2 regions of the Pseudomonas sp. FFPRI_1 genome follow, and region 1 is predicted to be linked to the other one. Evidence: predicted binding sites of a transcription regulator. Region 1 holds the regulator's gene; the other holds the start of a gene.
What was found. Region 1 encodes sigma-54, which starts transcription at its own class of promoters, with help from an activator protein. Its sites were predicted from a motif close to ANTGGCATNNANNTTGCTNT; they were not measured.
Positions count from the first base shown of each region.

Region 1 (11,521 bases):
AAGGTCAATGAGCCCAAGCTCAAGGAAGCGCTGTCGCGCAATCCGATCCTGGTCACGGCCCTGAACCCGATCATCGGCTACCAGAAGGCCGCCGAGATCGCCAAGACCGCCTACAAGCAAGGTCGCCCGGTGATCGACGTGGCACTTGAACACACCGACCTGCCACGCAGCCAGCTGGAGATCCTGCTGGATCCGGAAAAACTCACCGCGGGCGGCGTGTAACCCTCGACACCGCTTTGGAGGCTCACCATGGAGCACTGGAAACGCACGATCGAAAGGGCCAACCGCCTGTTCATGCAAGGCGAACTGGTGGATGCCCGCGAGTTCTACCTGCAGGCGCTGGCCCTGGCCCAGGTGTTGTTCGAGCGCTGGTCGAATCCCGACGAAGCGGTGGCAGCCTGTGTGATCTCCCATCACAACCTGGCAGACCTGCATTTGCGCCTGAACCAGCCGGAGGAGAGCGCGGAATACCTCTGTGCGATCCACCAGCGTCTGTTGCAGACCATGCAGGACAGCCGCCTGCCCCTGGCACTGCGGGAGGCCGCCCTGCGCCAGAGCAGCAAGACCTACGTCGAGCTGCTCAACTTCATCGGTGACCACGGCGAATACCCCCGTACTCACCGCTTGCTGGACAGCAACGTCGCGCGCTTGTCCCTGGACAGCGCGTCCCCCGACAGCCCCTTACATGGAGTGCACTGATATGTCCTTTACCTTGCCTGCCTTGCCTTACGCCTATGACGCCCTGGAACCGCACATCGATGCGCAAACCATGGAGATTCATTACAGCAAGCACCACCAGACCTACATCAACAACCTCAATGCGGCGGTGGAGGGCACCGAGTGGGCGGGCTGGGAGGTGGAAAAACTGGTGGCCAGCGTGCAGCACCTGCCGGAGCAACTGCGCGCTGCGGTGATCAACCAGGGGGGCGGCCATGCCAACCACTCATTGTTCTGGGCGGTCATGACTCCCGCCGGTGGTGGCAAGCCGGATGGCCCGCTGGGCCAGGCGATCGAGCAGCAGTTGGGCGGTTTCGAGCGGTTCAAGGAGTCGTTCACCAAGGCTGCGTTGACCCGTTTCGGCAGTGGCTGGGCCTGGCTCAGCGTGACCCCGGAGAAAAAACTGGTGGTGGAGAGCAGCGGCAACCAAGACAGCCCGCTGATGAATGGCAATACCCCGATTCTCGGCCTGGACGTGTGGGAGCACGCCTACTATCTGCGTTATCAGAACCGTAGGCCGGAATACATCAATGCCTTCTACAACGTGATCAATTGGCCGGAAGTTGCCCAACGCTACCAGGCCGCGATGGCCTGATCCTCTCCCTCAAAACAAGATCTAAGGCCGACTATGGGCACTGAAACACTGGCGATCAGCAGCGGACGGATGTTTCGTTATGCCTTCGGTTCGCTGTTGCTGTTGGCGGGCACCGCATTGCTGGTGGCTCAAGGGCTGAGCTGGCTTGACCTGGAGCCACGACTGCTGCGTGCATTGCAGGGTGGATCTATCTGCGCCCTGGGCACGGCGCTGGGGGCGGTCCCGGTGCTGGTGATCCGCAGGATGCCAATCGCCGTGAGTGACACTCTGCTGGGTTTCGGTGCTGGTGTGATGCTGGCGGCGACGGCGTTTTCACTGATCGTTCCCGGCATTGCCGCCGCCCAGGACCTGGGGTTGTCTGCCTGGGGGGCCAGCGGTCTGATCTGCTTCGGCATCCTGTTGGGAGCCTTTGGTCTGTTTCTGGTGGATCGCAAAGTTTCCGGGGGCTGCCCGGAGGTCCTGGTAGGGACGCCGGAGCATCCGGTGATTGCCCCGCGCATCTGGCTGTTTGTGTTTGCGATCATTGCCCACAACATTCCGGAAGGGATGGCGGTGGGGGTGTCGGCCGGCGGCGGCATGCCCGATGCGGACAGCCTGGCCATGGGCATTGCCCTGCAGGACGTACCAGAAGGCCTGGTGATTGCACTGGTGCTGGCGGGGGCGGGAATGTCGCGGGTCAAGGCGTTCCTGATCGGTGCGGCTTCAGGTCTGGTGGAGCCGGTCTTCGCCCTGTTGTGCGCATGGCTGGTAAGCCTGGCGGAGTTGCTGTTGCCATTGGGCCTGGCCCTGGCCGCGGGTGCCATGCTGTTGGTGGTGACTCACGAAGTGATTCCCGAGTCGCGGCGTAACGGGCATGAGAAGTTGGCCAGCCTTGGCTTGTGTATCGGTTTCTGCCTGATGATGGTGATGGACACGGCACTCGCCTGAGTGCCTTGTGGCGAGCGAGTGCCCGGTTCGGGGTTACTCGCCTTCGTCGAAGAAGTTGTTGATCAATGCCACCAGCGCGTCCAGCGCTTCCTGTTCCTGCTCGCCTTCGGTTCTCAGATGGATCTTGGTGCCCTTGCCGGCGGCCAGCATCATCATGGCCATGATGCTCTTGCCGTCGACCATGGATTCCGGGGTCCTGCCGGCGCGGATCTGGCAGGGGAACTGGCCGGCCACGCCGACAAATTTGGCTGAGGCTCGGGCATGCAGGCCCAGTTTGTTGATGATCTCAATTTCCAGAGCTGGCATCGCGGGGTAGATCCTTTCAGCTAAGGTCGCGGTGGCGAACCTGGACGTTCTTCAGGGGTTTTTGCAGGACCTGGCCCAGGCGCTCGGTCAGGTACACGGAACGGTGGTGCCCACCGGTGCAGCCGATGGCGATGGTCACATAGGCGCGGTTGCTGGCGGCAAAGCGTGGCAGCCACTTGAGCAGATAGCTGGAGATGTCCTGGAACATTTCCTCGACATCGGGCTGCGCGGCCAGGTACTCGGCCACCGGGGCGTCCAGGCCGGATTGAGCGCGCAGTTCGGGTTTCCAATATGGATTGGGCAGGCAGCGCACATCGAACACCAGGTCGGCATCCACCGGCATGCCGCGCTTGAACCCGAAGGACTCCACCAAAAACGCGGTACCGGGCTCGGGCTGGTTCAGCAGCCGCAGCTTGATGGTGTCGCGCAGTTGGTAGAGGTTCAGATTGGTGGTGTTGACCTTGAGGTCCGCCAGATCGACGATCGGCCCCAGCAACTGGGTTTCATCGTGGATGGCCTCTGCCAGCGAACGGTTGGCACTGCTCAGTGGGTGGCGGCGACGGGTTTCCGAGAAGCGCTTGAGCAGGGTCTCCTCGTCGGCGTCCAGATAAAGCACATCGCACTGGATGTGCCGGCTGCGCACTTCTTCGAGCAACTCGGGGAAACGCGACAAGTGGCTGGGCAGGTTGCGTGCGTCGATGGACACCGCCACCAGCGGTTGGGCCAGTTCGGTGTGAATCAGCGCACGTTCGGCAAGCTCGGGCAGCAGCCCGGCCGGCAGGTTGTCGATGCAGTAGTAGCCGTGGTCCTCGAGAACATCGAGGGCGGTGCTTTTACCTGAGCCGGAGCGGCCGCTGACGATGATCAAGCGCATGATTACTGACCGTTTTGCTCGTCCAGGACAACCTGATACAAGGCTTCGTTACTGGTGGCACTGCGCAGCCGATCACGAACTTCCTTGCGATCGAGCATGCTGGCGATCTGCCGGAGCAGCTCCAGGTGTGCATCGGTGGCCGCTTCCGGGACCAGCAGGACGAACAGCAGGTCCACCGGTGCGCCGTCGATGGCGTCGAAATCGATCGGAGCGTCCAGGTGCATCAAGGCACTGATGGGCGACTCGCAGCCTTTGAGGCGGCAGTGGGGAATGGCGATGCCGTTGCCAAAACCGGTGGATCCCAGTTTTTCACGGGCAATCAAGCTCTCGAAGACATCCTGCATCTCCAGATCAGGCACTTCGCGGCTGATCAGGTTGGCAATTTGTTCGAGGGCGCGTTTTTTACTGCCGCCCGGCACGTTCACGAGGGAACGGCCGGGGGTCAGGATGCTTTCAAGTCGGATCATGGGAGGGGAGTGTTAGCGACCCGTACCTTGGAGAAGGTGGAGTTGCTTTTCCTTATGCTTTTTCAGTTGGCGGTCAAGCTTGTCGGTGAGCAGGTCAATTGCGGCATACATATCGTCATGTTCTGCATTGGCGACGACCTCCCCACCGTGGATGTGCAGGGTGGCTTCGATTTTCTGCTTGAGCTTCTCGACAGCCATGGTGACCTGCACATTGGTAATCTTGTCGAAGTGGCGCTCCAGCCGGTCGAGTTTTTCGCCGATGTAGACGCGCAGGGGTTCAGTCACTTCGAGTTGGTGTCCACTGATGTTGACTTGCATACAGCTTCTCCTTCGTTGCCAGTGCATAACGCGGCAGGCTGGGTTGCCTGCCACCTAGACTGTGTCCGAACCCGCTGCGCCTGAATGCGGCCCGGAAGGTTCGGCACACCCTGAAACGCTGTGGCCAGCCCGGCGGCTACATCAACCGCTTGCGTTCGCTGGAAGGCGCGATCCCAAGGGATTCGCGGTACTTGGCGACGGTGCGACGGGCTACCTGAATGCCTTGTGCCTCCAGTAAACCAGCGATCTTGCTGTCACTCAACGGCTTTTTCTGATTTTCCGCCGCGACCAGTTTTTTGATGATTGCGCGGATCGCCGTGGACGAGCATTCACCGCCTTCAGAGGTGCTGACGTGGCTCGAGAAAAAGTATTTCAGTTCATATATGCCCCGTGGGGTATGCATGAATTTCTGCGTGGTCACCCGGGAAATCGTCGATTCATGCATGCCCACCGCTTCAGCGATGTCATGCAGAACCAGGGGCTTCATGGCTTCATCGCCGTACTCGAGGAAGCCGCGCTGGTGCTCGACGATCTGGGTGGCGACCTTCATCAGGGTTTCGTTGCGGCTCTGCAGGCTCTTGATGAACCAGCGGGCTTCCTGCAACTGGTTGCGCATGAAGGTGTTGTCGGCGCTGGTATCGGCACGGCGAACGAAACCGGCGTACTGCGCGTTGACTCGCAGGCGCGGTACGGATTCCTGGTTCAGCTCCACCAGCCAGCGCTCGTTGTCCTTGCGCACGATGACGTCCGGGACCACGTATTCAGCTTCACTGGATTCGATCTGCGAGCCGGGGCGCGGGTTGAGGCTTTGCACCAGCTCGATGACCTGGCGCAGCTCGTCTTCCTTGAGTTTCATGCGGCGCATCAACTGGCTGTAGTCGCGGCTGCCCAGCAGGTCGATGTAGTCGCCGACCAGGCGCTGTGCTTCGGTCAGCCAAGGGGTTTTCGCCGAGAGCTGACGCAACTGCAGCAACAGGCATTCGCCCAGGTTGCGGGCAGCGATGCCGGCCGGTTCGAATTGCTGGATGCGGTGCAGGACGGCTTCGATCTCGTCCAGCTCGATATCCAGTTCAGGATCGAAGGCTTCGAGAATTTCCTCGAGGGTCTCCTCGAGGTAGCCCTGGTTGTTGATGCAGTCGATCAGGGTCACGGCGATCAGGCGATCGGTGTCCGACATCGGTGCAAGGTTCAACTGCCAGAGCAGGTGGCTTTGCAGGCTCTCGCCAGCCGAGGTGCGGGTGGTGAAGTCCCACTCGTCATCATCGTTGCTCGGCAGGCTGCTGGCGCTGGTCTGGTAGACGTCTTCCCAGGCGGTATCCACCGGCAGTTCGTTGGGAATGCGTTCGCTCCACTCGCCGTCCTCGAGGTTGTCCACCGTGGGGGCGGCTTCCTGGTAGGAGGGTTCCTGGATCTCGGTATTGGGTTTGGACTCGGGGTTGTCGGCCAGGGGGTCGCTGTTGTCGAAGTCGTCGCCTTCTTCCTGGCGTTCGAGCATCGGATTGGACTCCAGGGCTTCCTGGATTTCCTGTTGCAGGTCCAGGGTCGACAATTGGAGCAGGCGGATGGCCTGTTGCAGCTGCGGTGTCATCGTCAGCTGCTGGCCCATTCTCAGGACTAGCGATGGTTTCATGGCAGGGGCTTAACACCTTATTTGCCGGCGCGCATGCGCCATCCACTACAGGGCGCCGGAGCGCCAAACATAAGCAAATTATATGCCTGAAACTGAAGTGTTTGCCTAGAGCGCGGTAACAATAAAATTTGTAGGGTTTATTGTTCCCGGCGCTCTGGCGTCTAGCCCTACACCTCAGCCCTTACAGGCGGAACTCATGGCCCAGATAGACTTCCTTGACCAGTTCATTGGCCAGGATGGTCTCGGAATCGCCTTCAGCGATCAGTTGCCCGTCGTTGACGATGTAGGCGGTCTCGCAGATGTCCAGGGTTTCCCGGACGTTGTGGTCGGTGATCAGCACCCCGATGCCCTTGGCCTTCAGGTGGTGGATGATCTGCTTGATGTCGCCGACCGAGATCGGGTCGACACCGGCGAAGGGTTCGTCCAGCAGGATGAACTTGGGTGCGGTGGCCAGGGCCCGGGCGATCTCCACTCGGCGGCGTTCGCCACCGGACAGGCTCATGCCGAGGTTGTCGCGGATATGGTTGATATGGAATTCCTGCAGCAGGCTTTCCAGTTCCTGGCGACGGCCGGCCTTGTCGAGTTCCTTGCGGGTCTCGAGGATGGCCATGATGTTGTCGGACACCGAGAGCTTGCGGAAGATCGAGGCTTCCTGGGGCAGGTAGCCGATACCGGCACGGGCGCGGCCGTGCATCGGCTGGTGGCTGACATCCAGGTCGTCGATCAGGACGCGGCCCTGATCGGCCTGGACCAGGCCGACGATCATGTAGAAACAGGTGGTCTTGCCGGCACCGTTGGGGCCGAGCAGGCCGACGATCTGCCCGCTGTCGATGGACAGGCTGACATCACGCACGACCTGGCGGCTCTTGTAGCTCTTGGCCAGATGCTGAGCTTTCAGAGTTGCCATTACTGGGCCTTTTGCTCGTCGGTTTTCTTTTTCGGCTGGATGACCATGTCGATCCGCGGACGTGGCGCGGTGACCGAGCTGCCATTGGCGCGACCGGCGTTGGCCACTTGCTTGACGGTGTCGTAGACGATTTTCTCGCCTTCGGTGGTGTTGCCGTCGTTGATCACCTTGGCCTTGTCGATCAGTACGATGCGGTTCTGCTGGGCATGGTACTGGATGGTCACGGCGTAGGCCTGGACCGGCTTCGGATCGGTCTGCTTCTGCAGTTGCTCGAAGTACGCCAGGTTGCCCACCGACGTCACCACGTCGATCTCGCCGGTCTTGGACCGGGTGATGGTCACGGTGTTGCCGGTGATCTTCATCGAGCCCTGGGTGATGATCACGTCGCCCCTGTAGGTGGCCACGCCGTTCTTGTCATCGAGCTGGGCGTCGTCGGCCTGGATGCGGATGGGCTGTTGGCTATCGTTCGGCAGAGCCCAGGCGCTCACGCTTCCCAGTGCTGCGCCCAGACTGAGCAAAATAGGGAGGGTTTTAACGAGCCTCATACTGTCCTCTTACGTTCGATAGCAGGTTCATCCTGCCGTCTTTCAAATACGCTTTCATTCCCTTGGCCGTAGTCACGCCGCCGGCGCCGTCGATTCTAACGGCTTGCTCGGTCTGCGCATATTGCTTCTGCGGGAATACTGTCATGCGGGTGGTGGTGATCAGCAGATTGCGGTTGTGCTCGTCGGTGCGGGACACCCGTACCGAATCGATCAGCTCGACTTCGGTGCCGTCCGGATTGACCTCGCCGCGCTCGCTCTGGACGTGCCAGGGAAAGGTGGTGCCACGGTACATCTGCAGGTCCGGCTTGGTCAGCAGGGTCACTTCGCTGGATTTGACGTGCTCGACCTTGTCCGAGGTCATTTCGTACTGCAGTTTGCCGTCGGGCAGGTACTGCACGCTGCGGGCGTTGATCACGTAATAGTCGATGGCGCTTTCGTCGACCTGGGCCACGGGCTTGTCGAGGAAGCGTTCGGGGCTGATGTTCCAATAACCGACCGCCGCGAACAGCAGGGCGATGGTTCCGAAGACCAGAATGTTGCGAATCTTTTTGCTCAGCATGGTCGGGCTCTATAAGTAAGCGGCATTGGCTGCTTCAAGGCGATCCTGGGCACGCAGGATCAGCTCGCAGAACTCCCGGGCAGCGCCTTCGCCGCCACGGGCAATGGTGACGCCATGGGCATGTTCGCGGACAAAGCCTGCCGCGTTGGCGACCGCCATGCCCAGGCCGACGCGGCGGATCACCGGCAGGTCGGGCAGGTCGTCACCCAGGTAGGCGACCTGTTCATAGCTTAGGTTGAGTTGGGCAAGAAGTTCGTCCAAAACCACCAGCTTGTCTTCACGGCCCTGGTACAGGTGAGGAATCCCCAGGTTCTTGGCCCGGCGCTCTACCACCGGGGTCTTGCGCCCGCTGATGATCGCCGTCTGTACGCCGGCAGCCATGAGCATCTTGATGCCCTGGCCATCGAGGGTGTTGAAGGTCTTGAATTCACTGCCGTCTTCGAGGAAGTACAGGCGGCCGTCGGTCAGGACGCCGTCGACGTCGAACACCGCCAGCTTGATGTGTTTGCCGCGTTGCAGCAGGTCGGTACTCATTACATGACTCCCGCGCGCAGCAGGTCGTGCATGTTCAAGGCGCCGATCGGCCGGTCTTCCTTGTCCACCACCACCAGGGCGCTGATTTTATGGTCTTCCATGATTTTCAGGGCTTCAGCGGCCAGCATGTCGGCACGGGCAGTCTTGCCATGAGGGGTCATGACCGAGTCGATGGTGGCGTGATGAATATCGATGGCGCGATCGAGGGTGCGACGCAGGTCACCGTCGGTGAAGATCCCGGCCAGGCGGCCATCGGCCTCCAGAATCACGGTCATGCCCAGGCCCTTGCGGGTCATTTCCATGAGCGCGTCCTTGAGCAGGGTGCCGCGCTGCACCTGCGGCAGGTCCGAGCCTTCGTGCATGACGTTCTCGACCTTGAGCAGCAGCCGGCGGCCCAGGGCGCCTCCCGGATGGGAGAATGCGAAGTCTTCGGCGGTGAAGCCGCGGGCTTCCAGCAGGGCCACGGCCAGGGCATCGCCCATGACTAGTGCGGCGGTAGTCGAGGACGTCGGTGCCAGGTTCAATGGGCAGGCTTCGTGCTCGACATGAACGTTGAGGCTGACATCGGCAGCCTTGGCCAGCGGCGACTCCGGGTTGCCGGTGAGGCTGATCAACTGGATGCCCAGGCGCTTGATCAGCGGCAGCAGAGTGACGATTTCGTTGGTCGAGCCGGAGTTGGAGAGGGCCAGGATCACGTCGTCGCGGGTGATCATGCCCATGTCGCCATGGCTGGCTTCGGCGGGATGCACAAAGAAAGCCGTGGTTCCGGTGCTGGCCAGGGTAGCTGCAATCTTGTTGCCGACGTGCCCGGACTTGCCCATGCCGACCACGACCACGCGGCCTTTGCTGGCCAGAATCATCTCGCAAGCGCGTACGAAATCTGCGTCGATATGGGGCAGCAAGCCTTCTACTGCTTGAAGTTCGAGGCGGATGGTGCGTTGTGCTGATTGAATCAGGTCGCTGGATTGGCTCATGTCTGAAATCGTATAGCCCGATGAAAAGGCGGCGATTATAGCGGTAATGAACAAATCCCTCACGCAAGTTCGTCAGACTTTGCCCAAGGCGCCTGAGCAATCTTCCGGTTTTGCCTGTCGTAGACCTGAACGTTCACGGCTTCGGCCTTGGGGGCTCCGTATCAGCAGTGATATAGTTCGCCGCCAGTTCGGCCTGCGCAGGGGCACGTGCTCCCGGCAGGGAGCCAAGCGTCCGAGTGAAAGGCTGCATCGCAAGGAGTTTAGATGAGTGCCGATAACGCCTACGCGGTCGAGCTGAAGGGATTGTCCTTCAAGCGCGGTGCGCGCAGCATTTTCAATAATGTGGATATCCGTATTCCGCGGGGCAAGGTCACCGGCATCATGGGGCCTTCCGGCTGTGGGAAAACCACCCTGTTGCGCTTGATGGGCATGCAGTTGCAGCCCAGCAGCGGCGAAGTGTGGGTGAACGGCCAGAATCTACCGACCCTTTCACGCAGCGATCTGTTCGACGCACGCAAGCAAATGGGCGTGCTGTTCCAGAGTGGCGCACTGTTCACCGACCTGGATGTGTTCGAGAACGTGGCCTTTCCGCTGCGGGTGCACACCCAACTGCCCGATGAAATGATTCGTGACATTGTCCTGCTCAAGCTGCAGGCGGTGGGGCTGCGCGGCGCTGTCGACCTGATGCCCGATGAGCTGTCCGGTGGCATGAAGCGCCGTGTCGCCCTGGCCCGGGCAATTGCCCTGGACCCGCAGATTCTGATGTATGACGAGCCGTTCGTAGGCCAGGACCCCATTGCCATGGGGGTCCTGGTGCGCCTGATCCGCCTGCTCAATGACGCCCTGGGCATCACCAGCATCGTGGTTTCCCACGACCTGGCGGAAACCGCGAGCATTGCCGATTACCTCTATGTCGTCGGTGATGGCCAGGTATTGGGCCAGGGAACTCCTGCCGAATTGATGGACTCCGACAATCCGCGTATTCGTCAATTCATGAAGGGCGATCCTGACGGCCCGGTACCGTTTCACTTTCCAGCGCCGGATTACCGCGCAGATCTTCTGGGGAAGCGCTGATGCGCAAAATATCGCTAATCGAGAGGGTTCGCCTCTTCGGTCGCTCAGGCATCGATGTCCTGGCGGTACTGGGGCGTTCCACCCTGTTCCTGTTCCACGCCTTGCTCGGGCGCGGCGGCATCGGCGGCGGCTTTGGCCTGCTGGTCAAGCAATTGCACTCAGTGGGCGTGATGTCCCTGGTGATCATCGTCGTGTCCGGGATCTTCATCGGCATGGTGCTGGCGTTGCAGGGCTTCAATATCCTCTCCAGCTACGGTTCGGAGCAGGCGGTCGGGCAGATGGTGGCCCTGACCCTGCTGCGGGAGCTGGGGCCGGTGGTCACTGCGCTGCTGTTCGCCGGGCGTGCCGGTTCGGCGCTGACCGCGGAGATCGGCAACATGAAGTCCACCGAGCAGCTCTCCAGCCTGGAGGTGATCGGCGTCGACCCGCTCAAGTACATCATCGCCCCGCGCCTGTGGGCCGGCTTCATTTCCCTGCCATTGCTGGCGATGATCTTCAGCGTGGTGGGCATCTGGGGCGGATCCTGGGTGGCTGTCGACTGGCTGGGGGTCTATGAGGGCTCCTACTGGTCGAACATGCAGAACAGCGTGACCTTCAGTGGCGACGTGCTCAACGGCGTGATCAAAAGCATTGTTTTCGCGTTTGTAGTGACCTGGATTGCCGTATTCCAAGGCTACGACTGTGAGCCCACTTCAGAGGGGATCAGCCGTGCCACTACCAAGACCGTGGTGTATGCCTCGTTGGCCGTACTCGGCTTGGACTTTATTCTGACCGCCTTGATGTTTGGAGATTTCTGATGCAAAACCGCACCCTGGAAATCGGTGTCGGCCTTTTCCTGCTGGCCGGCATCCTGGCTTTGCTGTTGCTTGCCCTGCGCGTCAGTGGCTTGTCTCCGACCGCGAGCACCGATACTTATAAACTTTATGCCTACTTCGACAATATCGCCGGTTTGACGGTCAGAGCTAAGGTGACCATGGCCGGTGTGACCATCGGCAAGGTCACGGCGATCGATCTGGACCGTGACAGTTTCACCGGCCGGGTGACCATGCAACTGGAAAAGCGTGTGGATAATCTGCCGACCGACTCCACTGCAT
Region 1 covers NZ_AP029168.1:1,327,932-1,339,452, forward strand. The annotation lists gene ACZ5BO_RS05900 (class II fumarate hydratase) at 1-222, shown strand, start outside; gene ACZ5BO_RS05905 (hypothetical protein) at 250-699, shown strand; gene ACZ5BO_RS05910 (superoxide dismutase) at 701-1,312, shown strand; gene ACZ5BO_RS05915 (ZIP family metal transporter) at 1,346-2,239, shown strand; gene ACZ5BO_RS05920 (HPr family phosphocarrier protein) at 2,273-2,545, opposite strand; gene rapZ (RNase adapter RapZ) at 2,562-3,419, opposite strand; gene ptsN (PTS IIA-like nitrogen regulatory protein PtsN) at 3,422-3,886, opposite strand; gene hpf (ribosome hibernation-promoting factor, HPF/YfiA family) at 3,899-4,204, opposite strand; gene ACZ5BO_RS05940 (RNA polymerase factor sigma-54) at 4,341-5,834, opposite strand; gene lptB (LPS export ABC transporter ATP-binding protein) at 6,016-6,741, opposite strand; gene lptA (lipopolysaccharide transport periplasmic protein LptA) at 6,741-7,286, opposite strand; gene lptC (LPS export ABC transporter periplasmic protein LptC) at 7,273-7,845, opposite strand; gene ACZ5BO_RS05960 (KdsC family phosphatase) at 7,855-8,379, opposite strand; gene ACZ5BO_RS05965 (KpsF/GutQ family sugar-phosphate isomerase) at 8,379-9,353, opposite strand; gene ACZ5BO_RS05970 (ATP-binding cassette domain-containing protein) at 9,618-10,427, shown strand; gene mlaE (lipid asymmetry maintenance ABC transporter permease subunit MlaE) at 10,427-11,224, shown strand; gene mlaD (outer membrane lipid asymmetry maintenance protein MlaD) at 11,224-11,521, shown strand, end outside.

Region 2 (11,521 bases), 620 kb from region 1:
CCGGCGATGCCATGGAGGTTCGGGGCGGCGTCGGCTACATCGAAGAGTGGAGCGATGCCCGTCTGGTGCGTGATGCCCATCTGGGGTCGATCTGGGAAGGCACCAGCAATATCGTCGCCCTGGACATTGCCCGGGCGGTGACGCGCGAGCAGGCATTGGAACCGCTGCAGGGGTATCTGGCCGGGTTGCTCGCCGAAGCCGATTTGCCCCAGGCCAGCCGCGTGCTGTTCGACTCGGCCCTGCTGCGCAGCGTGACCTGCTTTCACAACGTGGCGCAACAACGCCGGGACGAGCAGGTGCGCCAGGCCGGCAGTGTCCTGTACCACCTGGCCAGTGCGATTTTCATGGCCTGGGAAGCAACGCGCCAGGCGCCGGACTATCGGCGCCTGGCCCTGGCGCACCTGGTGCTGGTGCACAAGGTCCTGCCCCGTGACCCCTTGAATCTGGATGCGCCGATCGACGCCGAGCTGCTGGCGCGCCTGGCCACCGAGAGCCCGCTGTCCCAAGCCGAAGCCATGCGCCTGCTGCCGGCCTGAATGACCTTTGTGCAACTCACCGGAGTACTTTCATGACGCTTGCCCAAGGGGCCCTGACGGGCCTGAAAGTCATCGACCTCAGCCGTGTGCTCGGTGGTCCCTACTGTTCCCAGGCCCTGGCCGACCATGGCGCCGAAGTGATCAAGCTGGAGCCCCTGAGCGGCGACGAAACCCGGGGCTGGGGGCCACCTTTCGAAGGCGCCGACGCTTCGTACTATCGCGGCGTCAACCGCAACAAGCAGGGAATTGCCGTCGACCTGTCCCGCCCCGAAGGCCTGGAGTTGCTGATGCAACTGCTCGAAGGGGCCGACGTGCTGATCGAGAACTTCAAGCCCGGCACCCTGCGACGCTGGGGCATCGGTTATGCCGAAGTGCTGAGCCAGCGTTTTCCGGCGTTGATCCACTGCGCGGTTTCCGGCTTTGGGGAGGATGGCCCCCTGGGCGGCTTGCCCGGCTATGACGCGGTGATCCAGGCCATGGCCGGATTGATGAGCGTCAACGGCGAGGACGAGGGTGGGCCGTTGCGCATCGGCCTGCCGATCGTCGACATGGTCACCGGCCTGAATGCCCTGGCGGGGATTCTCCTGGCGCTCAACGAACGTCAGCGCAGCGGCCTGGGCCAGTCCCTGGACATTTCCCTGTACGACTGTGGCGTTTCGTTGCTGCACCCGCATTTGCCGAACTATTTCGCCGCCGGCAAGACCCCGCGGCGCACCGGCAACGCCCATCCCAACATTGCTCCGTACGACAGCTATCGCACAGCTGGCGAGCCGATCTTTCTCGCCGTCGGCAACGACCGCCAGTTCACCCGCCTGTGCCAGGAGCTGGGAGCCTGCGAGTTGCTGGATGATCCGCGCTTCGCCAACAACGGCCAGCGCTCGGTCAATCGCGAGGCCTTGAAGCACCAGCTGGAACGGCACCTGCAAGCCCATGATGGTCCCTCACTGGCCCAGCGGTTGATCGGCCTTGGGGTGCCTTGCGGTTCGATTGCCACCGTCGATCAGGTCGTGGCTCATCCCCACACCCGGCACCGCGGGCTGCTGGTGGAGATCGACGACTACCGGGGCATTGGCTCTCCGGTGAAGCTCTCGCGTACCCCGGCCAGCTACCGCAGTGCCCCGCCGACCCTGGGGCAGCATACCCGTGCGGTGCTGGAGGGGCTGGGGCTGGATGAGCCGACCATCGCCGCTCTGCTGGCCAGCGGTGTGGTACGGGGTTGAGGCCGGCGCAGGATCAGGGCCGGCGGGCTCGCAGCAGGGTGAAGGTGAGGTCCGGACTCTGCTGCAAGACTTGCTGCTGGCCGTCGAGCACCTGGACTGCCAGGCGATGCTCGCCCCGGTCGAGGTTCACCAATGGCAGGCTTGGCCCAGGCGTGGCGAGGCCATAGGGCTTGCCGTCCAGTACCAGGCGCAGGCGGTGGGACGCCTGCAGCTCCGGTTGCAACTCCACCTGCACGCTGAAGCTGCCATTGTTGGCCCGCAACGCAGCGTGCTCTGGCACTCCGCTCAACTGCAGCCGGGCGTAGGGCCTGGGGGTGGGTGCTTGCGCTGGCGCTGTTTCCCGGGGCAGCGGCGTGGGGCTCGGCATGCGATTGACCACGGACGTCTCGATCGACGGGTGCCCGGTCTTCGGCGGCTGGTCGCTGTAGGCGCGATGGCCCGTCCCATCGGTGTACTGATAGATCTGGGCGATGGCCGGCAGGGTGGTTATCCACAGCAGGCAAAAGACTGCGGCCCGCATGACAGTGCTCCCGGCCGCGCGGGCCTTCGCTGGAAAGGCTCCAGCATAGGGCGCCACACCCATTGGCGTGGCCGTGGTTAACCTTTGAACACACATAACTCGGCCGTGGCGCGGATCATCGCCAGTTGGCGCAGTGGGTCGGTGCTGCTGGTCTTGTTGGCCTGGGCCAGCCATTGCGGGCATTGCGGGTCGGTACGGTGAGGGCTGAAATCGGCCAGTTGCTGCAACAGGCGCTTTTGTAACCGATCGAGTTGCGGACGAATCTGCCCGACCAGGTCCGCCCGTGGCGTATCCGGCGCCTTGCCCTGCAGGTGCCAGGTGGAAAGCCTGGCGTACTGCACCAGTTTGTTGGCTTCGATCTGGGCCGCGAAGAATGGCTCCACCACCTCCTGGCCCAAGTGATAGGTGGCGGCCTGGCTCGCGGCCCCGGCGATCACCTGCTGTTCCCGCGGGCGGTCTTCCACGGCCTTGTGACTGTCCCATTTGCTCAGGGCCACCTGATCGGCAATGTCCAGGCGCTCGCCAATGCTGGCCAGCAGCGGGGCGAGGGCGGTCGGGGCGTCGGCGGCACGGGCGGCGGTGGCGGTGGCGAACAGACTGCAGGTCAGTGCCAGGTACAGCGTGAGGCGTGAGGGCATGGGGAGGCTCGGCTATTGTTCAATGAAGTGGCGCCCATGATGCACGCAACCGCCCTGCACCGGTCAAACCTGCATCCCTCGCCAGCCAAGACTCCGGCTATTTTGCAGGCATAAAAAAAGCCTCCCGAAGGAGGCTTTTTCATCACGCCGCTCGCGCAGGCGCTACCGGATCAGCAGCTGTAGTACAGCTCGTATTCCAGTGGGTGTACGAAGGTACGGACCTTGATTTCTTCTTCGCTTTTCAGGGCGATGTAGGCGTCGATGAAGTCGTCGCTGAAAACGCCGCCTTTGGTCAGGAACGCGCGACCTTTGTCCAGCTCTTCCAGGGCTTCCTTCAGGCTGCCGCAAACTTGTGGGATCTCTTTGGCCTCTTCAGGCGGCAGGTCGTACAGGTTTTTGTCAGCAGCGTCGCCAGGGTGGATCTTGTTCTGGATACCGTCCAGGCCGGCCATCAGCAGGGCAGCGAAGGCCAGGTACGGGTTGGCAGCCGGGTCCGGGAAACGCGCTTCGATACGGCGGGCCTTGGGGCTCGACACGTAAGGAATGCGGATCGAAGCGGAACGGTTGCGCGCCGAGTAGGCCAGCATGACCGGGGCTTCGAAGCCTGGCACCAGACGCTTGTAGGAGTTGGTCGCCGGGTTGGTGAAGCCGTTCAGGGCCTTACCGTGCTTGATGATGCCGCCGATGAAGTACAGGGCGGTATCGGACAGGCCGGCATAGCCTTCACCCGCGAAGGTGTTCTTGCCGTCTTTCCAGATGGACATGTGCACGTGCATGCCCGAGCCGTTGTCGCCGTACAGAGGCTTGGGCATGAAAGTGGCGGTGCGGCCGTAGGCATCGGCCACGTTGTGCACCACGTACTTCAGGGTCTGGGTTTCGTCGGCTTTCTTCACCAGGGTGTTGAACTTGACGCCGATTTCGTTCTGGCCGGCAGTCGCCACTTCGTGGTGGTGAACTTCGACGGTCAGGCCCATTTCTTCCAGTGCGTTGCACATGGAGGTACGGATTTCGTGGTCGTGGTCGAACGGTGGAACCGGGAAGTAGCCGCCCTTGACGCCAGGACGGTGGCCCTTGTTACCGCCTTCGATGTCCTGGTCGGACATCCACGAACCTTGCTCGGAGTAGATCTTGAACATCGAACCGGAGATGTCGGACTTGAATTTCACCTGGTCGAAGATGAAGAACTCTGGCTCTGGACCGGCGAATACGGTGTCGCCGATACCGGTGGCCTTCAGGTGCTCTTCGGCGCGCTTGGCGATGGCCCGTGGGTCGCGGTCATAACCCTGCATGCTCGAAGGTTCGATGATGTCGCAGACCAGGATCAGGGTCGGTTCTTCGGTGAAGGGGTCCAGTACGGCAGTGCTGTCGTCCGGCATCAGGATCATGTCGGAGGCTTCGATGCCTTTCCAGCCAGCGATGGAGGAGCCGTCGAACATCTTGCCCGCTTCGAAGAAGTCTTCATCCAGCGCATCACGAGCCGGCATGGTCACGTGATGTTGAGTGCCCTTGGTGTCAGTGAAGCGCAGATCAATCCATTTGACGTCATGATCTTTGATGAGTTGAACCGACTTCGACATAGTGTCCTCCGGGTGGCTTCGGGCTTGGTGTTGGAGTGCCCTTAGAATGTGGGTGATGCCGGCGCGAATACTCTGCCATGGCAACCTGCCTCACAAGGGAGCAAATTGCATGCCAGTGCCCCGAGATGGGTTTTCTGCCCCAAAATCACGCTTTATACGGCGGATTCGGTCAAATGCCGGCATCTGGCGCACTGCAATGTAGCGTCTTTGCCAATAAATGACCCGTTTTGGTGCATCGAAAACCTTCTGCACATTAACTGGTTAAACCTTGAGCAATTTCCGCTATAATCCGCGCCCCCCTTTTTCGGCTGGCCCAGCGCGCGCTGTTTTCATGAAACTAATCGTTAAAGTTTTCCCGGAAATCACCATCAAGAGCCGCCCGGTTCGGACGCGTTTCATCCGTCAGTTGGCGAAGAACATCCGTGCCGTGCTCCGCGACCTGGACCCGGCCGTGGTGGTCAATGGTGTATGGGACAACCTCGAGCTGGAAACCGCCGTCAGCGAGCCCAAGGCCCTGAAGGACATGACCGAGCGCCTGGGCTGCATGCCCGGCATCGCGCATTTCCTGCAGGTCGACGAGTACCCTCTGGGCGACTTCGACGACATCGTTGCCAAGTGCCACCAGCACTTTGGCGAGTCCCTGGCGGGGAAGGTTTTTGCCGTGCGCTGCAAGCGTGCCGGCAAGCATGAATTCAGCTCCATGGACGTGGAAAAATACGTCGGCAGCCAACTGCGTCGGCAGTGCGGCGCCGCCGGAATTTCCCTGAAAGCGCCGGAAGTTGAAGTGCGGATGGAAATTCGCGACCAACGGTTGTTCGTGATCCACAGCCAGCACAATGGCATCGGCGGCTACCCGCTGGGCGCCCTGGAACAGACCCTGGTGCTGATGTCCGGCGGTTTCGATTCCACGGTGGCGGCCTACCAGATCATGCGCCGCGGCCTGATGGGGCATTTCTGCTTCTTCAACCTGGGCGGGCGTGCCCATGAACTGGGCGTGATGGAAGTCGCGCACTATATCTGGAAGAAGTACGGCAGCTCCCAGCGCGTGCTGTTCGTCAGCGTGCCGTTCGAGGAAGTGCTCGGGGAAATCCTCGGCAAAGTCGACAACAGTCATATGGGCGTCATTTTGAAGCGTATGATGTTGCGTGCCGCGTCGAGCATCGCCGACCGCCTGCACATCGACGCGTTGGTCACCGGCGAGGCGATTTCCCAGGTGTCCAGCCAGACCTTGCCGAACCTCTCGGTGATCGATTGCGTGACCGACAAGCTGGTGCTGCGTCCGCTGATCGCCAGCCACAAGCAGGACATCATCGACCTGGCCGTGGAGATCGGCACCGCCGACTTCGCCAAGCACATGCCGGAGTACTGCGGGGTCATCTCGGTGAACCCCAAGACCCATGCCAAGCGCCATCGCGTCGAGCATGAAGAGAAAGAATTCGACATGGCCGTGCTCGAGCGTGCGATCGAGCGGGCCAAACTGGTGCCGATCGATCGGGTGATCGATGAGTTGGGCCAGGATGTGCAGATTGAAGAAGTCAGTGAAGCGCTGGCCGGTCAGATCGTCATCGACATCCGTCATCCGGATGCCGAGGAAGATGACCCGCTGGACTTGGCTGGCATCGAAGTAAAAGCGCTGCCGTTCTATGCATTGAACGCCCGCTTCAAGGAACTGGACCCTACGCGCCAGTACCTGCTGTATTGCGACAAAGGCGTCATGAGTCGCCTGCATGCTCACCATCTGCTCAGTGAGGGACATGCCAATGTGCGCGTTTATAGACCGAGCTAAGTGCCCGGGGATGTTTGCCTGTGGCTTGCGTCACCGTCCCCCCGACGCCGCCGTAAAGCTGTAACGGCAAAGCCTGACTCTATTGTTAATCGCTGCCATAACTTGTCAGCACACCGAATCCTCTGATCGAGATACACAAGTGATCGAAAATCTACGCAACATCGCCATCATCGCCCACGTTGACCACGGTAAAACCACCCTGGTAGACAAACTCCTGCGTCAATCCGGCACCCTGGAGCGCAACGAGCTCAACGACGAGCGCGTGATGGACTCCAACGACCAGGAAAAAGAGCGCGGCATTACCATTCTGGCGAAAAACACCGCCATCAACTGGAACGGCTACCACATCAACATCGTGGACACCCCGGGCCACGCCGACTTCGGCGGCGAAGTTGAGCGCGTAATGTCCATGGTCGACTCCGTGCTGCTGCTGGTCGACGCTCAAGACGGCCCTATGCCGCAAACCCGTTTCGTGACCAAGAAGGCTTTCGAAGCCGGCCTGCGTCCAATCGTGGTGATCAACAAGGTTGACCGTCCGGGCGCGCGTCCTGACTGGGTTCTGGACCAGATCTTCGACCTGTTCGACAACCTCGGCGCTACCGAAGAACAGCTGGACTTCAAAGTCGTCTACGCCTCGGCCCTGAACGGCATTGCCGGTCTGGACCACACCGAAATGGCCGAAGACATGACCCCGCTGTACCAGTCGATCGTCGACAACGTGCCAGCGCCAAGCGTTGACCGTGACGGTCCGTTCCAGATGCAGGTTTCCGCTCTGGACTACAACAGCTTCCTGGGTGTGATCGGCGTTGGCCGTATCGCTCGCGGTCGCGTCAAGCCGAACACCCCGGTGGTGGCCATCGACGTCAACGGCAAGCGCCGCAACGGTCGTATCCTCAAGCTGATGGGTCACCACGGTCTGCACCGTGTAGACGTTGAAGAAGCAGCTGCCGGCGACATCGTCTGCATCAGCGGTTTCGACGAGCTGTTCATCTCCGACACTCTGTGCGACCCGACTGTTGTCGAAGCGATGAAGCCACTGAGCGTTGACGAGCCAACCGTTTCCATGACCTTCCAGGTCAACGACTCGCCATTCTGCGGTAAAGAAGGCAAGTTCGTGACCAGCCGTAACATCAAGGAGCGTCTGGACAAGGAGCTGCTGTACAACGTTGCTCTGCGCGTTGAAGAAGGCGACTCGGCTGACAAGTTCAAGGTTTCCGGCCGTGGTGAGCTGCACCTGTCGGTACTGATCGAAACCATGCGTCGCGAAGGCTTCGAGATGGGCGTTGGCCGTCCTGAAGTGATCATCCGTGAAGTTGACGGCGTGAAGCAGGAACCCTTCGAAAACGTCACCATCGACATCCCTGAGGAATCCCAGGGCAAGGTCATGGAAGAAATGGGCCTGCGTAAGGGCGACCTGAGCAACATGGTTCCGGATGGCAAGGGCCGTGTACGCCTGGAATACAACATCCCGGCTCGTGGTCTGATCGGTTTCCGTAACCAGTTCCTGACCCTGACCAACGGTGCAGGCATCCTGACCTCGATCTTCGATCGTTACGCTCCAATGAAGTCCGGCCACATGTCCGGCCGTCAGAACGGCGTACTGGTATCGGTAGAAACCGGCAAGGCCCTGACTTACTCCCTGGAAACCCTGCAGGCGCGCGGCAAGCTGTTCGTCGAGCACGGCCAGGAAATCTACAACGGTCAGATCGTTGGTCTGAACAGCCGTGACAACGACCTGGGCGTCAACCCTACCAAGGGCAAGAAGCTCGACAACATGCGTGCTTCGGGTAAAGACGAAACCATCGCCCTGGTTCCACCTGTTCGCTTCACCCTGGAACAGGCTCTGGAATTCATCCAGGACGACGAGCTGTGTGAAGTGACTCCTAAGTCCATCCGTCTTCGCAAGAAGATCCTGGACGAAGGCGAGCGTACCCGCGCTGCCAAGAAAGCCAAGAACTGAGTCTTTAGTTCCGGCTGAATGAAAACGCCCCCGGCCTTGCGGTCGGGGGCGTTTTTTTTCGCCCGGAGAAAACGCCGAAGCCTCAGTTGTAGCCGCTGCCGAGCCTGCGATACAGCGACCGCTCGCGCAGCGGCCGCCAACCCGGGCGGCGAGTGCTACCTGAACGGTCGTGGTGGCTGTTTTGCGGCTGCATTGCAGCCGATCGCAGTTGCAGCCTCGGGGCGGCTACAGCAGCGACGGGGGGAGGCTCAGAAGCGTTCCAGGGTCCGGCTGCTGGTATTGGTCGGACGCACCTGGGGCTTGGGCTTGTAGGCGCAGTAGCCCGGACGCGGACCGATCTTCGGGTGGTTGCGGCAGGTGTCCGGGCGCTTGTCATAAATGGTGCACAGGCGGCTTTTACGATCCAGATACAGGCAGTCGTTGTTGCTCATGCGCTGCAGGGTGAAGATTTCCGACTTCTGGTTGTAGCGCTCGACGATGCCTTCCTTCTGCAGGCGCTTGGCGATGTTCTTCGCCGGCTCGCCGCGTTCGAATTCATCGACGATGCCAATGCGGATCAGGTCCTTGATCTTCACTTCCACCGGCAGGGTGCAGCAGCTGGACATGCAGGAACCGCACATGGGCGCAGAGTATTTGGCCCAGGTATCGAGACGATCGATTTCCGCGGCGGCGATCAGGTTGGACTTCATCAAGGTGGTTTTTCCGGCATGTTCCAGGGCGCGCGATCATACCGGGACTGGTGGATTTTTGAACAACTTTGTGTCGGATTTTTCGTCATGTGGCGCCGTTCAATGCCTGGCGGCACGGCATCTGCATCTTTTCCCCGGCTGGCGCAGAAGACTCTCTCTTTGACCGAGCCATTTGAAACAGCGTCGAACCAGAGCCTTTGCCTTCTGTCAGACCGACTAGGCTCAGACAATTCCATGCTCACTGTGTATCTCGTCAGAGGTCGTATCGATGACTCAGGAACCCCTTGTTCGTGACGCTGAGGTGGCCGCTTTCCGCGAAGCCGTCTTGACCAAACTCACCTACGCGGTAGGCAAAGACCCGGATCACGCCTTCGACCACGATTGGTTCGAGGCCATTGCCCTGGCCGCGCGGGACCATATGGTCGACCACTGGATGGATCACACCCGGCAGATCTACCGCAAGGGCCAGAAGCGGGTGTACTACCTGTCCCTGGAGTTCCTGATCGGCCGCCTGCTGTTCGACAGCCTGAGCAACCTCGGGCTGCTGGAGGTGGCCCGCGAGGCCTTGACCGACCTCGGGGTGGACCTGGAGCGCATCCGCTTGCTCGAGCCCGATGCGGCCCTGGGCAATGGCGGCCTCGGGCGCCTGGCGGCGTGCTTCATGGAGAGCATGTCGACCCTGGGCATCGCCGGGCATGGCTACGGCATTCGCTATGAACATGGGCTGTTCCGCCAGGCCATCGTCGACGGCTGGCAGCAGGAGCAGACCGAGCACTGGCTGGATTTCGGCAACCCCTGGGAGTTCGAGCGCCCGGAGGTGATCTACTCCATCGGTTTTGGCGGCAGTGTCGACACCGTGACCGACGAGACCGGCAACAGCCGACAGGTCTGGTGGCCGGCGGAAACCGTGCGCGCGGTGGCCTACGACACGCCGGTGGTGGGCTGGCGCGGGGCCAGCGTCAACACCCTGCGCCTGTGGCGGGCCCGGGCCATGGAAGACCTGCACCTGGAGCGCTTCAACGCCGGCGACCACCTGGGGGCGGTGGCAGAAGTGGCCCGGGCCGAAAGTATTTCCCGGGTGCTGTACCCGGCCGACAGCACCGAGGCCGGCCAGGAGCTGCGCCTGCGCCAGGAGTACTTCTTTGTTTCGGCATCGCTGCAGGACCTGTTGCGGCGCCACAAGAACATGCACGACTCGGTGCTCAGCCTCGGCGAGCATGCGGCGATCCAGCTCAACGACACCCACCCGTCTATCGCCGTGGCCGAGCTGATGCGCCAGCTGGTGGACCTGCACGGCATTGCCTGGGATGCAGCGTGGCAGGTCACCGTGGAAACCCTGTCCTACACCAACCACACCCTGCTGCCCGAAGCCCTGGAAACCTGGCCGGTGGGCCTGATGGAACGCATGCTGCCGCGGCACATGCAGATCATCTACCTGATCAACGCCCAGCACATCGACGCCCTGCGGGCCAAGGGCCTGCATGATTTCGACGTGCTGCGGGCAGTGTCGCTGATCGAGGAAGACAACGGCCGCCGGGTGCGCATGGGCAACCTGGCGTTTCTCGGCTCCCACAGCGTCAACGGCGTGTCCGGGCTGCACACCCAGTTGATGCGCAGCACGGTGTTCTCCGAACTGCACAAGCTGTACCCCGAGCGGATCAACAACAAGACCAACGGCATCACCTTCCGCCGCTGGCTGTATCAGGCCAACCCGCAGCTCACCGAGATGCTGGTGGAGGCCTTGGGCCCTGAGCTGCTGGACAGCCCAGAGGAACTGCTGCGCGGGCTTGAGCCCTTTGCCGAGAAGCCGGCGTTTCGCAAGCAGTTCGCCGAGCAGCGCCTGCACAGCAAGCGCGCCCTGGCGGCGATCATCCACGAGCGCCTGGGCATCGCGGTCAACCCGGCGGCGCTGTTCGATGTGCAGGTCAAGCGCATCCACGAATACAAGCGCCAGTTGCTCAACCTGCTGCACACCGTGGCGCTGTACCAGGCGATCCGCGCCGAGCCGGAAACCGACTGGGTGCCGCGGGTGAAGATCTTTGCCGGCAAGGCTGCCGCCAGCTATCACCAGGCCAAGCTGATCATCAAGCTGACCAACGATATCGCCCGTACGGTGAACAACGATCCGACCGTGCGCGGGTTGCTCAAGGTGGTGTTCCTGCCCAACTACAACGTCAGTCTGGCGGAGAGCATCATTCCGGCCGCCGACCTGTCGGAGCAGATTTCCACTGCGGGGTTCGAGGCCTCGGGCACTAGCAACATGAAGTTCGGCCTCAATGGCGCCCTGACCATCGGTACCCTGGACGGCGCCAACGTCGAGATGTGCGAGCAGGTCGGCGCCGAGCACATGTTCATCTTCGGCCTCAGCGCCCAGCAGGTGGAGGCACGCAAGCGCAACGGCGAATTCAGTGCCGGGCCGGACATCGCGGCTTCCCATCGTCTCAACGATGTCTTGCAGGCCATCCGGGGCGGGGTGTTCTCCCCGGATGATCCGTCGCGCTACACCGGGCTGATCGATTCGCTGATCGACTACGACCGCTTCCTGGTCTGCGCCGACTTCGATGCTTACTGGAGTGCCCAGGCGCGGGTCGAAGA
Region 2 covers NZ_AP029168.1:706,064-717,584, forward strand. The annotation lists gene ACZ5BO_RS03165 (acyl-CoA dehydrogenase family protein) at 1-536, shown strand, start outside; gene ACZ5BO_RS03170 (CaiB/BaiF CoA transferase family protein) at 569-1,756, shown strand; gene ACZ5BO_RS03175 (DUF4124 domain-containing protein) at 1,770-2,276, opposite strand; gene ACZ5BO_RS03180 (chorismate mutase) at 2,354-2,914, opposite strand; gene glnA (glutamate--ammonia ligase) at 3,085-4,491, opposite strand; gene thiI (tRNA uracil 4-sulfurtransferase ThiI) at 4,823-6,277, shown strand; gene typA (translational GTPase TypA) at 6,417-8,237, shown strand; gene ACZ5BO_RS03200 (YkgJ family cysteine cluster protein) at 8,486-8,926, opposite strand; gene ACZ5BO_RS03205 (glycogen/starch/alpha-glucan phosphorylase) at 9,195-11,521, shown strand, end outside.
Region 2: the regulator sigma-54 is predicted to act here: its motif matches at 4,589-4,608, upstream of glnA (glutamate--ammonia ligase).